Sphingosinicella sp. BN140058: one gene and its partner. The protein of the gene in region 1 interacts with the protein of each later gene in a pairwise test. Links are inferred from orthologs where the notes say so. Each region holds a gene or a part of one and is shown on either strand. Other genes may lie near its edges.

Region 1 (7,336 bases):
GGCGGGAACAGGCCGAAATTGACGTTCATCGGCTGATAGAGATCGGCCTCGGCGCCGCCGGTGATGTGGCCGAGCAGGGCGCCGAACGCAGTCTCAGAAGGCGGCGGCGCAAGGGTCTCGCCGCGGAGTTCCGCAGCGGCGAAGCGACCGGCCATCAACCCCACCGCCGCCGATTCGACATAGCCTTCGCAGCCGGTGATCTGACCGGCGAAGCGGATGTGCGGCGCTTTCCTGAGGCGCAGGGTCCGATCGAGCAATTGCGGGGAATTGATGAAGGTGTTGCGGTGGAGACCGCCCAGGCGGGCGAACTCGGCCTTCTCCAGACCCGGAATGGTTCGGAACAGCCGCACCTGTTCGGCATATTTGAGCTTGGTCTGAAAACCGACCATGTTCCACAGCGTGCCGAGGGCATTGTCCTGGCGGAGCTGGACGACGGCATAGGGCCAGCGACCGGTCTTGGGATCGTCGAGCCCGACCGGCTTCATCGGCCCGTAGCGCAGGGTGTCGACGCCGCGCGCCGCCATCACCTCGATCGGCATGCAGCCTTCGAAATAGGGCGTGTCCTTCTCCCACTCCCGAAATTCGGTCTTCTCGCCGTCGATCAGGCCCTGGTGGAAGGCGAGATATTGCTCCTTGGTCATCGGGCAGTTGATGTAATCCTTGCCATCGCCGCCATCCGCGCCGGACTTGTCCCAGCGCGACGCCATCCAGGCGATGTCCATGTCGATCGAGTCGCGGTGGACGATCGGCGCGATCGCATCGAAGAAGGCGAGCGCATCTGCACCGGTGGCGGCGCCGATCGATTCGGCGAGGCCCAGCGCGGTGAGCGGGCCGGTGGCGACGATCGTCATCCCGCTTTCCGGCAACGAATCGATCCGTTCGCGCACGATCTCGATGTTCGGGTGGGCGGCGAGACGGGCGGTGACCGCGTCGGAAAAGCCGTCCCGATCAACCGCGAGCGCGGACCCGGCGGGAACCTTGTGCGCGTCGGCGCAGGCCATGATCACCGATCCGAGCGCCCGCATCTCAGAATGGAGCAGGCCGACGGCATTATGCTCGGCATCGTCGGAGCGGAAGGAATTGGAGCAGACGAGCTCGGCAAGGCCGTCGGTCTGGTGCGCGGGGCTTCGCTCGCCGGTGCCGCGCATTTCGGACAGGCGTACGCTGACGCCGGCCTCCGCCAGCTGCCAGGCCGCTTCCGATCCGGCGAGACCGCCGCCGATGATGTGGATTTGTTGTGTCATTCGCCCGTGCGATAGTCGCTTTGACCAGGAGGAGAAAGCCGTGTTGGACCATGTCGGTTTCGCCGTGTCGGATCTCGCCCGCTCGCGGCACTTCTACGAGGCGGCGCTGGCGCCGCTTGGAATCACGCTGATCATGGAAGTCGGCCCGAGCGAGACCGAGAGCCGTGGCACCGCCCTGGGCTTCGGGGTCGAAGACAATCCGTTCTTCTGGATCGGCGACAACGAACGGGTCGGCGAGGGCACCCATGTCGCCTTTCGCGCGGTTACCCGCGCCGAGGTGGACGCGTTCCACGCGGCGGCCCTTGCGGCGGGCGGCCGCGACAACGGCGCACCCGGCCTGCGGCCGCATTACGGACCGACTTATTATGCCGCGTTCGTCCACGATCCCGACGGCATCAACGTCGAAGCCGTCTGCCATCGGGAAGAATAGACCGCGAAAGCCCGGCTAAACCAAGGATGGATGCACCATTCTCGGACCAGGCTGATTCAGCCTGATCCGATCATGCTCTACTCCGCGCTGCCGTCGATCGCGGCGTCGCTTGCTGCCAGGGTCTGGTCCTCGACGTCGACGACGACCTCGGCTTCCTCTTCGCTTTCCTCGATGCGTGCCGCCGAGACGACATGTTCGCCGTCGGCGACCCGGAACAGGATCACGCCCTGGGTATTGCGCCCGGTCACCCGCACCGAGCCGACAGTGGTCCGGATCAGCTTGGCCTGATCGGTGACCAGCATCAGCTGCTCGCCGCTATGGGCTGGGAAGCTCGCGACCACGGGTCCGTTGCGATCCGAGCTGACGATGTTGGTGATGCCCTGGCCGCCGCGGTTGGTGCGGCGATATTCGTAGGCCGAAGTGCGCTTGCCGTAGCCGTTGGCGGTGACGGTGAGCACGAACTCCTCGGCGGCCTGGAACTGCGCCATGCGCTCCGGCGACAGGGTCACTTCGCGCTCGCCCTCCTTCCACGGCGCGGCCTTGAGGTAATCTTCGCGCTCCTGCGGCGTCGCATCGAAGCCGCGCAGCACCGACATCGAAATGACCTCGTCGCCGTCGGCAAGGCGGGCGCCGCGGACGCCGGTGGAATCGCGGCTCTGGAATTCGCGCACGTCGGTCGCGGCGAAGCGGATCGCGCGGCCGTTGCGGGTGGCGAGCAGGACGTCATCCTCTTCGGTGAGCAGCGAGACGCCGATCAGGCGGTCGTCGGAACCTTCCTCGAAGCGCATCGCGATCTTGCCGCTGGTGCGGATGTTGGCGAACGCGTCCATCGAATTGCGCCGCACCGATCCCTTGGCGGTGGCGAACATGACGTGGAGCGCGCTCCACTCCTCCTCATTCTCCGGCAGCGGCAGGACGGTGGAGATGGTCTCGCCTGCCGCCAGCGGCAGCAGATTGATCATCGGTCGCCCGCGAGTCGCCGGACCGCCCTCGGGCAGGCGCCAGACCTTCATCCGATAGACCTTGCCGAGGGTCGAGAAGAACAGCACCGGCGTGTGCGTCGACGTCACGAACAGATGGGTGACCGCATCCTCGTCCTTGGTCGCCATGCCGGCGCGGCCCTTGCCGCCCTTGTTCTGGGCGCGGAAGGTGTCGAGCGGAGTGCGCTTGATATAGCCTTCCATGGTCACGGTGACGACCATGTCCTCGCGCTCGATCAGATCCTCGTCGTCAATCCCTTCCGCAGACGGCGCGATCTCGGTGATGCGCGGAGTCGCATAGGCCGCATCGATCGCGTCGAACTCCTCCTGCATGACCGCATAGAGCTTGACCCGGTCGCCGAGGATTTCGAGCAGTTCGGCGATGGTAGTGGCGAGTTCGCGCAGTTCGCCGGCAATCTCGTCGCGGCCGAGCCCGGTCAGGCGGTGGAGCCGGAGCTCGAGGATCGCGCGAACCTGCACGTCCGACAGCCGGTAGGTGGCGTCATCCGCCTGATGCTCGACCGCTTCGACGAGCTTGATGTAGGGTGCGATCTCCTCGATCGCCCATTCGCGGGCGAGCAGGGCGGCCCGGGCTTCGGCCGGTGAGGCCGAACCGCGGATGATCCGCACCACCTCGTCCAGATTGGTGACCGCGATCACCAGCCCGAGCAAGATGTGGGCGCGCTCGCGGGCCTTGTTCAGCTCGAACTTGGTGCGCCGCGTGATCACTTCCTCGCGGAACTTGACGAACGCCTCGATGATGTCGCGCAGGTTCAGCGTTTCCGGGCGGCCGCCGCGGATCGCGAGCATGTTGGCCGGGAAGCTCTGCTGCGCCGGCGTGTGCCGCCAGAGCTGGTTCAGCACCACGTCCGCGGTGGCGTCGCGCTTCAGCTCGATGACGACGCGGACGCCCTCGCGGTTCGATTCGTCGCGGATGTCCGCGATGCCCTCGATCCGCTTGTCCTTGGCCGCTTCCGCGATCTTCTCGACCAGGTTGGACTTGCCGACCTGGTAGGGGATGGCGGTGAGGACGATCGACTGGCGATCGCCCCGCGCGGTCTCGACGACGTGGCGGGCGCGCATGATGATGCTGCCGCGGCCGGTATGATAGGCGTTGCGGGCGCCGCCCTGGCCGAGGATCAAAGGTCCGGTCGGGAAATCCGGGCCGGGCACGATCTCGATCAGTTCGTCGACGGTGATCGCCGGATTCTGGATGTAGGCGCGGCAGGCGGCCAGCACTTCGCCGAGATTGTGCGGCGGGATGTTGGTCGCCATGCCGACGGCAATGCCGCCGGCGCCGTTGACGAGCAGGTTCGGAAAGCGCGCCGGCAGCACCTGCGGCTCGCGCTCCGACGCATCGTAGTTCGGCTGGAAATCCACCGTGTCCTTGTCGATATCATCGAGCAAGGCGGAGGCGACGCGTGCGAGGCGGGCCTCCGTATACCGCATCGCCGCGGGCGGATCCGGGTCCATCGAACCGAAATTGCCCTGGCCGTCGATCAGCGGCACCCGCATCGACCAATCCTGGGTCATGCGCGCCAGCGCATCGTAGATCGAGCTGTCGCCGTGCGGGTGATATTTACCCATCACGTCGCCGACCAGTCGGGCGGACTTGCGGTAGGGCCGACCGGCGACGAAGCCGGCCTCGTGCGCGCCGTAGAGTATGCGGCGATGCACCGGCTTCAGGCCGTCGCGCACGTCGGGAAGCGCGCGGCTGACGATCACCGACATTGCGTAGTCGAGGTACGAGGTCTTCATCTCGTCGACGATGGAAATCGGAGAGATATCGCTGTTGTCGATGGTCGGCGGTACGCTGGCCACTTACTGTTCCTGTTGCTGCGGGGTGCGTCCGAACGGACGTCTGGAATGATCGCGGTGGACCCTAGCGCCTGTTTCCGCCGAGCGCCACCCGCGCGTGCACGCGTACGCGCGCGCACGCGTCGCCTAGAAGGTCATCCCCGGTGGAAGCGCCAGCGGGTGTCGTCGCTGTTGGCGGCGTCATAGGCATAGCCGTCGCTGTCGAAGCCCTTGACCTGGTCCGGGTCCACCAGGCCGTGCTCGCAGATGTAGCGTGCCATCATGCCCCGCGCACGTTTGGCGGCGAAGGTGTTGAAGCGCAGGCCGTTCGGACCCTCTTCGCGGAAGTCGATCTCGATGACGCGAACGCTCGCAGGCAGCTTGCCGTCGACCGCCTGCCAATATTCCTTGCTGGCGAGATTGATCACGGTGTCGCCGCCCGTCTCCGCGAGATCGGCGGCGAGCCGATCGGCAATCCTGCCCTGCCAATAGTCATAAAGGTTACGGCTGCGGCCCGGCGCCCATCTGGTACCCATTTCCAGCCGGTAGGGACGGATCGCGTCGAGCGGGCGGAGCAGGCCGTAGAGACCCGAAAGGATGCGCAGATGGTCCTGGGCGAAGCGCACCGCCTGATCGTCGACGCTGTGCACCTCGAACCCGGCATAGACGTCGCCTGCGAAAGCGTAGAGCGCCGGACGCGTCGGTTGCTCGGCAAAGCCGCGGTAGCGCTCGACGTTGAGCGCGGCGAGCGGCTCCGAGATGTGCATCAGCCCGGCAAGCTTCGGCTTGGACAGCCTGGCGGCGGCGGCGGCGAGCGCCTCGGCCTCTTCGGCGAACCGGGGCTGGGTCGGGTCGAGCGGGGGCAGGGGACGCTTGTAATCGAGCGTCTTGGCAGGTGAAATGACGGCAAGCATCGGGTGCGGTTAGCGATGCCGCGGCTTTGCTGTCAAACCGCCGCCCGAGGCGAGGGATTGTGGCGTGTTTCCGGCCGTTTGCGGTTCAAGCGGGGTTCAGTGCCGGGGCGCTAGAAACAGGCAGGGAATGACGATAGTAGAGCCACCCTCTCCAGGGCGGTGTTCGCTGCGGGGCAGTTCATCAGGAGGCATTTCGGTTATGGCTTCGGTTTCCAGGCTTTCGCTCGGAATCGCCCTCGCGCTCGGCACCGCCTCGGTCGTCGCGATCGCGCCGGCGGATGCGAAGAAGGCGCCCTATACGGGGCCGAGCTTCACCAAGGAGGAGCGGGCTTCGCTTGCCGCGCTGGAGGCGGCGCTCGCCGCCCGTAATTACAGCGCCGCCAACGCCGCGCTGACCACCGCGCAATCCGCCGCGCGCGGCGCCGATGCGCGCTACCAGCTTGCCGGCCTGCAGCTCCGCCTCGGCCGCGAGACCAACAATACCGCCCTCCAGGGCGCCGCGGTCGACGATTTGCTGGCGAGCGGCCGGATCCCCGTGGCCGAGCAGGCGCCGCTGTACGCGACCCAGGGCGTGCTCGCCTCGTTCGCCGGCAAGCGCGAGCGCGCGGAGACCGCGCTCGCCCGCGCCTTCGAACTCGCCCCGAGCCCGGATGCAGCGATCGCGCTCGCCCGGGTCAAGCTCGACCTGCGCAAGAATGCCGAAGCGGTCGCGCTGATCGACCGCGCAATCGAGCTTCAGGCGGCAAGCGGCCAGAAGGCACCTGAAGCCTGGTACCGGCGCGGCCTGACCCTGGCGACGATGAATGCGATGGCGCCGCAGGCAATCAAGTTCAGCCGCGCGCTGGTCGCCGCTTATCCCAATGCGACCAACTGGCGCGACGCGGTTCTGCTCTACCGCGATTATGCGAAGCCCGATGCGGCCACCACGCTGGACGCCACCCGGCTGCAGCGCCTGTCCAAGGCGCTCGCCGGGGAGCGAGACTATATGGAAGCGGCGCAGGCCTTCGGCAGCGCCAACCTCCCGGCAGAGGCGCAGTCCGTGTTTCAGGAGGGGGTGAACGACCGCATGGTCGATCCCGCCAAGGCGACCTTCAAGGAAGCCATCGCCACCTCCAAGAAGAACGCCACTTCTGCCAAGGCGAAGCTCGCCGCGGCCCGCACCGCGGCGGCCTCGGCAGCGACCGGTACCGCCGCGCTCGACGCGGGCGACCAATATCTGAGCTTCGGCGACTATGCTGCCGCCGCCGACCTGTATCGCATCGCGCTCCAGAAGGGCGGGATCGATCCCAATGTCGGCAACACCCGTCTCGGCATTGCGCTCGCGCTCGCCGGCCAGCGTCCGGATGCCGACGCTGCCTTTCGCACGGTCGGCGGCCCCCGCGCCGACCTCGCCGCCTTGTGGCTGATCTGGCTGTCCCAGCGCGCCTGATCGCCGAACCACCATCCCCCCTCAGGAGAGTTCGTCATGAAGTTCGTTTCCAGCCTCGCGATCGCCGCCTCGCTGATCGTCGGCGGCGTCGCTGCGGCCCCGGCCGTTGCCCAAGACAAGGCTGCCAAGGCGCCCGAGCGCAAGTTCAAGCTCAGCAAGGAAGCGCAGAACGCGATCGCGGCCCTCCAGAAGTCGCTCACCGAAAAAGCGGCCGATTTCCCGGAGAAGCTCGCCGCCGCGCAGGCGGTGGCGAAGAACACCGACGACAAATATGTGATCGCTAAGTTCCAGCTCCAGCGGGCGTCCGAGGAGAATAACAAGGACGCGCAGCGCGCCGCGGTCGAGGCGATCCTCGCCAGCGGCGGCGCCGACGCTTCCGAGACCACCCAGCTCCAGACCTATCTCGCCGGCAATGCGATCGAGTCCGGCGATTACGGCGCGGCGGAAACCTTCTATGCACAGAAGATCGCCGCCAATCCGAACGATCTCGACAGCGTCGTCAATCTCGCCCGCGCCAAGATCGAGCTGAAGAAGGAAGCCGA
Region 2 (4,324 bases), 2.3 Mb from region 1 along the record:
CTTAAGATTGCGCCCGAGCGGGTGCAATGCACCGGGACCGAACAATTGCGCCGCACTGCCCATCCTCGGAGCCGGAGCACGTGCCCGGCGTTGATGGCCCATGCGTCTCGAAAAACAGAATCGCCGTTCCTGTATCGCCCTCCTCATCGGCCTCGCCGCGCTGATCGGGCTGATCATCTGGATGGCGCTCGGCGGGCTCCCGCGCGAAAGTGTCGGGGACGATGTGAAGGGGGATCTCCAGGCGCCCGCGCCACGAACGGCTGGACGGCCGACCGGCTGATCCGCCCAAACAGGAAAGCGGCGCCCTTGACGCTAAATTCCTTGGGTTCCGAGGCGCGCGTCGCTATATCCTCGGCATGGCAACATCTCCGAGTGAAAACAGCTACGGCGCCGATTCCATCAAGGTGCTTAAAGGTCTCGACGCGGTCCGCAAGCGGCCCGGCATGTACATTGGCGACACCGACGACGGATCGGGCCTCCACCACATGGTGTTCGAGGTTTCCGACAACGCGATCGACGAAGCGCTCGCCGGGCATTGCGATCTGATCCGGATCACCCTCAATCCTGACGGCTCGGTCTCGGTCGAGGATAACGGCCGCGGCATTCCGACCGGGATCCATGCCGAGGAAGGCGTCTCGGCCGCCGAAGTGATCATGACCCAGCTGCATGCGGGCGGCAAGTTCGAGAACACCTCGGACGACAATGCCTACAAGGTCTCCGGCGGCCTGCACGGCGTCGGCGTGTCGGTGGTGAACGCGCTCTCCGAATGGCTGGAGCTCACCATTTGGCGCGGCGGCGAAGAGCATTGGATGCGCTTCCGCCACGGCGACGCCGAAGCACCGCTCAAGGTCAACGGCCCGGCGGCAGAGGGCAAGAAGGGTACGAAGGTCACCTTTCTCCCCTCCCCATCGACCTTCAAGATCGTCGAGTTCGACTTCGACAAGCTCGAGCACCGCTTCCGCGAGCTCGCCTTTCTAAACTCCGGCGTGCGCCTGATCCTCACCGACGCCCGGCACGAAGACGAAAAGGCGATCGAGCTCTATTACGAAGGCGGCATTGCAGCCTTCGTCCGTTATCTCGACCGCACCAAGACGGCGCTGATCCCCGATCCGATCTCGGTCTCGGGGCAACGCGACGATATCGGCATCGACGTCGCGCTCGAGTGGAACGACAGCTATTACGAGCAGGTCCTCTGCTTCACCAACAACATCCCGCAGCGGGACGGCGGCACCCACCTTGCCGCCTTCCGTGCCGCGCTGACCCGCACGATGAACAATTATGCCGAGAAATCGGGCGTTCTGAAGAAGGAAAAGGTGTCGCTCACGGGCGACGACATGCGCGAGGGGCTGACCGCGATCGTCTCCGTCAAGCTGCCCGATCCCAAGTTCAGCTCGCAGACCAAGGACAAGCTCGTCTCGTCCGAAGTGCGCCAGCCGCTCGAGAGCCTGATCGCCGACAAGATGGCCGAGTGGCTCGAGGAAAATCCGGCTCACGCCCGCACGATCATCCAGAAGATCATCGATGCCGCGGCGGCGCGCGAAGCGGCGCGCAAGGCGCGCGAGCTCACCCGGCGCAAGGGCGTGATGGACATCGCCTCGCTGCCCGGCAAGCTCGCCGATTGTCAGGAGCGCGATCCCGCCAAGTCCGAGCTGTTCCTGGTCGAGGGTGACTCGGCCGGCGGTTCCGCCAAGCAGGGTCGCGATCGCAGCACCCAGGCGATCCTGCCCTTGAAGGGTAAGATCCTGAACGTCGAGCGCGCCCGCTTTGACCGCATGCTGTCGTCGAAGGAAGTCGGCACCCTCATCCAGGCGATGGGTACCGGGATCGGCCGCGACGATTTCAACATCGAAAAATTGCGCTACCACAAGATCGTGATCATGACGGACGCCGACGTCGATGGCGCCCATATCCGCACCCTGCTGCTCACCTTCTTCTACCGGCAAATGCCGGAGATCATTGAACGCGGGCACCTCTACATCGCTCAGCCGCCGCTTTATAAGATCACCAAGGGCCGGTCCGAAGTCTATGTAAAGGACGACGGCAAGCTCGACGATTATCTGGTCGACGCCGGCATCGGCGCGATGCTGCTCGAAACCGCGGAAGGCCCGCGCTCAGGCCAGGATCTGCGCTCACTCGCCGACCATGCCCGGCGGGTGCGCACCCTGATGCGCTACGTTCCCAAGCGCTACAACCCGGCGATCATCGAAGCGCTCGCACTCGGCGGGGCCTTCGATCCGGCGCTTGCGGCCGGCGAGCGAGCGGATGCGATCCTGCGCGCCGCGACATGGCTGCAGGGGGGCGACGAGGAATCGACCTGGACGGGCGAACTCGGCGTTGATGGCGATTACATTCTGCGTCGCCTGTGGCGCGGGGTCACCGATCATCACATCGTCGATCACAAGTTCATCGCATCGGCCGAAGCCCGCAAGCTGCATACGCTGACTGCCGAGCAGGCTCCCGCTTACGCGCAATCCTCGCGATTGGTGTCGATGAAGTCGGCGGCTGCGGCCGCGGCGACCGACGAGGAGAGCGTGCAGGAGGCGAACACCCCCGGTGCAGCCCTCGACGCGGCACCGCCTGCCGAGCGTGCGCCCGACGCCCGCGGCGTCCTCGTTCGCCGCCCGACCGAATTGCTCGAAGCGATCCTCGCGGCGGGCCGCAAGGGCATGGCGATCCAGCGCTACAAGGGTCTCGGCGAGATGAATGCCGATCAATTGTGGGAAACCACGCTCGATCCGGCCAATCGCAGCCTGCTCAAGGTCGAGGTCACCCAGGCCGACATCGCCGACGAGATCTTCACCCGGCTGATGGGCGACGTGGTCGAACCGCGCCGCGACTTCATCCAGGAAAACGCCCTGAACGTCGCCAACCTCGACGTCTGAGCACGGACCTCGATCCAGTCGCTTACTTGCTTTGCGGCAGGGCTGCGTTCGCTCCAACCTAAGGTGTGGAGCAGGCTCTAGTGTCCTGAGCAACGATCGTTCTGCAGCAAGACGTCTTCGTGACGGCTGGTTGAGCGGTCATGGGGGCGGCCCGTATTGCGGTCGGTGGCCTGGGTCGGCGGAGCGAAGCGGGCGCGCGCTCCCCCAACACCGCTGTCGCAGGCCGTGCCTGCTCCAGCAGCGTCGCGGTTGGGTGAGCAGCGGGAGACGGCGAAAGCCGCCTCCCCAACCCGGATTCACATAAAACGGTTGAACAAATTCTCCAGCCGCTCCTGGCGCCCTGACCGTGGCTTCGGATCGATCGATTTCTGCGCGGTGAGGTCCGCGATGCCGGCGAGATCGAGGGAGGCGATCTGCTTGCCAAATGCCCCGTCCCAGCCGGAATAACGCTCGGCCTTGGCCGCGTCGACGCGGCCATCCTCGATGATCGCGGCGGCGTTGAGGAGGCCCTTCGCCACCGTGTCGATACCGCCGACATGGCCGTAGAACAGATCGGCGGGATCGATCGACTGGCGCCGGACCTTGGCGTCGAAATTGAAGCCGCCGGTGGTGAAGCCGCCCGCGCGGAGGATCTCCAGCACCGCGAGGGTCAGTTCTTCGACCGAGTTGGGGAATTGATCGGTGTCCCAGCCATTCTGCGGATCGCCGCGATTGGCGTCGATCGAGCCGAAGATGCCGAGCGCGGCGGCGGTGGCGATCTCATGCTCGAACGTGTGGCCCGACAGGGTGGCATGGTTCGCCTCGATGTTGACCTTCACTTCATTCTCGAGCCCGTAGCGCTTGAGGAAGCCGTACACGGTTGCCGTGTCGAAGTCGTACTGGTGCTTGGTCGGCTCGTGCGGCTTCGGCTCGATCAGGATCGTGCCCTCGAACCCGATCTTGTGCTTGTGCTCGACGACGAGGCTGAGGAATCGGCCGAAATTGTCGAGCTCGCGCTTCAGATCGGTGTTGAGCAGGGTCTCATAGCCCTCGCGGCCGCCCCACAGCACGTAATTGACTCCGCCCAGGCGGTGCGTGGCGTCGAGCGCGTCGCGGACCTGCAACGCCGCGAATGCATAGACTTCGGGATCGGGGCTGGTCGCGGCGCCGGCAAGGAAGCGCGGGTGACTGAACAGGTTGGCCGTGCCCCACAGCAGCTTGCGGCCCGACGACGCCTGCAGCCTCTCCAGGTGATCGACCGCTTCGGCGAAATGGCGGCGGTGCTCGTCCGCCGTCCTGGCCTCGGCCATCACGTCCACGTCGTGGAAGCAATAATAAGGTACGTCGAGCTTGGTGAAGAAATCGAACGCGATTTCGCGCTTGGCCGCGGCCGCCGCGCTGTCGTTCGCACCGGCATGCCAGGGGCGGTTGAAGGTTCCCGCGCCGAACACGTCGCTGCCCGG

The links. Proteins that work in one complex are often made in the same cells at the same time.
Region 2: the proteins of gyrA (region 1) and gyrB interact in binary tests that used the Escherichia coli proteins (3 or more experiments, as listed by UniProt). The link is inferred for Sphingosinicella sp. BN140058 from one-to-one orthologs.

Annotation. Positions count from the first base shown.
Region 1 is NZ_CP035501.1:5,307,619-5,314,954, forward strand. What follows is about bases 1,552-4,829. They hold gyrA (DNA gyrase subunit A), read right to left. Parts: upstream 4,476-4,829; coding sequence 1,752-4,475; downstream 1,552-1,751. Other genes in these bases: ETR14_RS24105 (VOC family protein), read left to right, coding at 1,552-1,674; yaaA (peroxide stress protein YaaA), read right to left, coding at 4,607-4,829. In the rest of the region: methylenetetrahydrofolate--tRNA-(uracil(54)-C(5))-methyltransferase (FADH(2)-oxidizing) TrmFO, read right to left, coding at 1-1,244; more of ETR14_RS24105, read left to right, coding at 1,285-1,551; more of yaaA, read right to left, coding at 4,830-5,365; ETR14_RS24120 (lipopolysaccharide assembly protein LapB), read left to right, coding at 5,565-6,794; ETR14_RS24125 (tetratricopeptide repeat protein), read left to right, coding at 6,831-7,336. UniProt on the Escherichia coli protein: A type II topoisomerase that negatively supercoils closed circular double-stranded (ds) DNA in an ATP-dependent manner to maintain chromosomes in an underwound state.
Region 2 is NZ_CP035501.1:2,969,644-2,973,967, reverse strand. What follows is about bases 9-3,119. They hold gyrB (DNA topoisomerase (ATP-hydrolyzing) subunit B), read left to right. Parts: upstream 9-356; coding sequence 357-2,882; downstream 2,883-3,119. Other genes in these bases: ETR14_RS13460 (hypothetical protein), read left to right, coding at 101-280. In the rest of the region: xylA (xylose isomerase), read right to left, coding at 3,179-4,324. UniProt on the Escherichia coli protein: DNA gyrase negatively supercoils closed circular double-stranded DNA in an ATP-dependent manner to maintain chromosomes in an underwound state.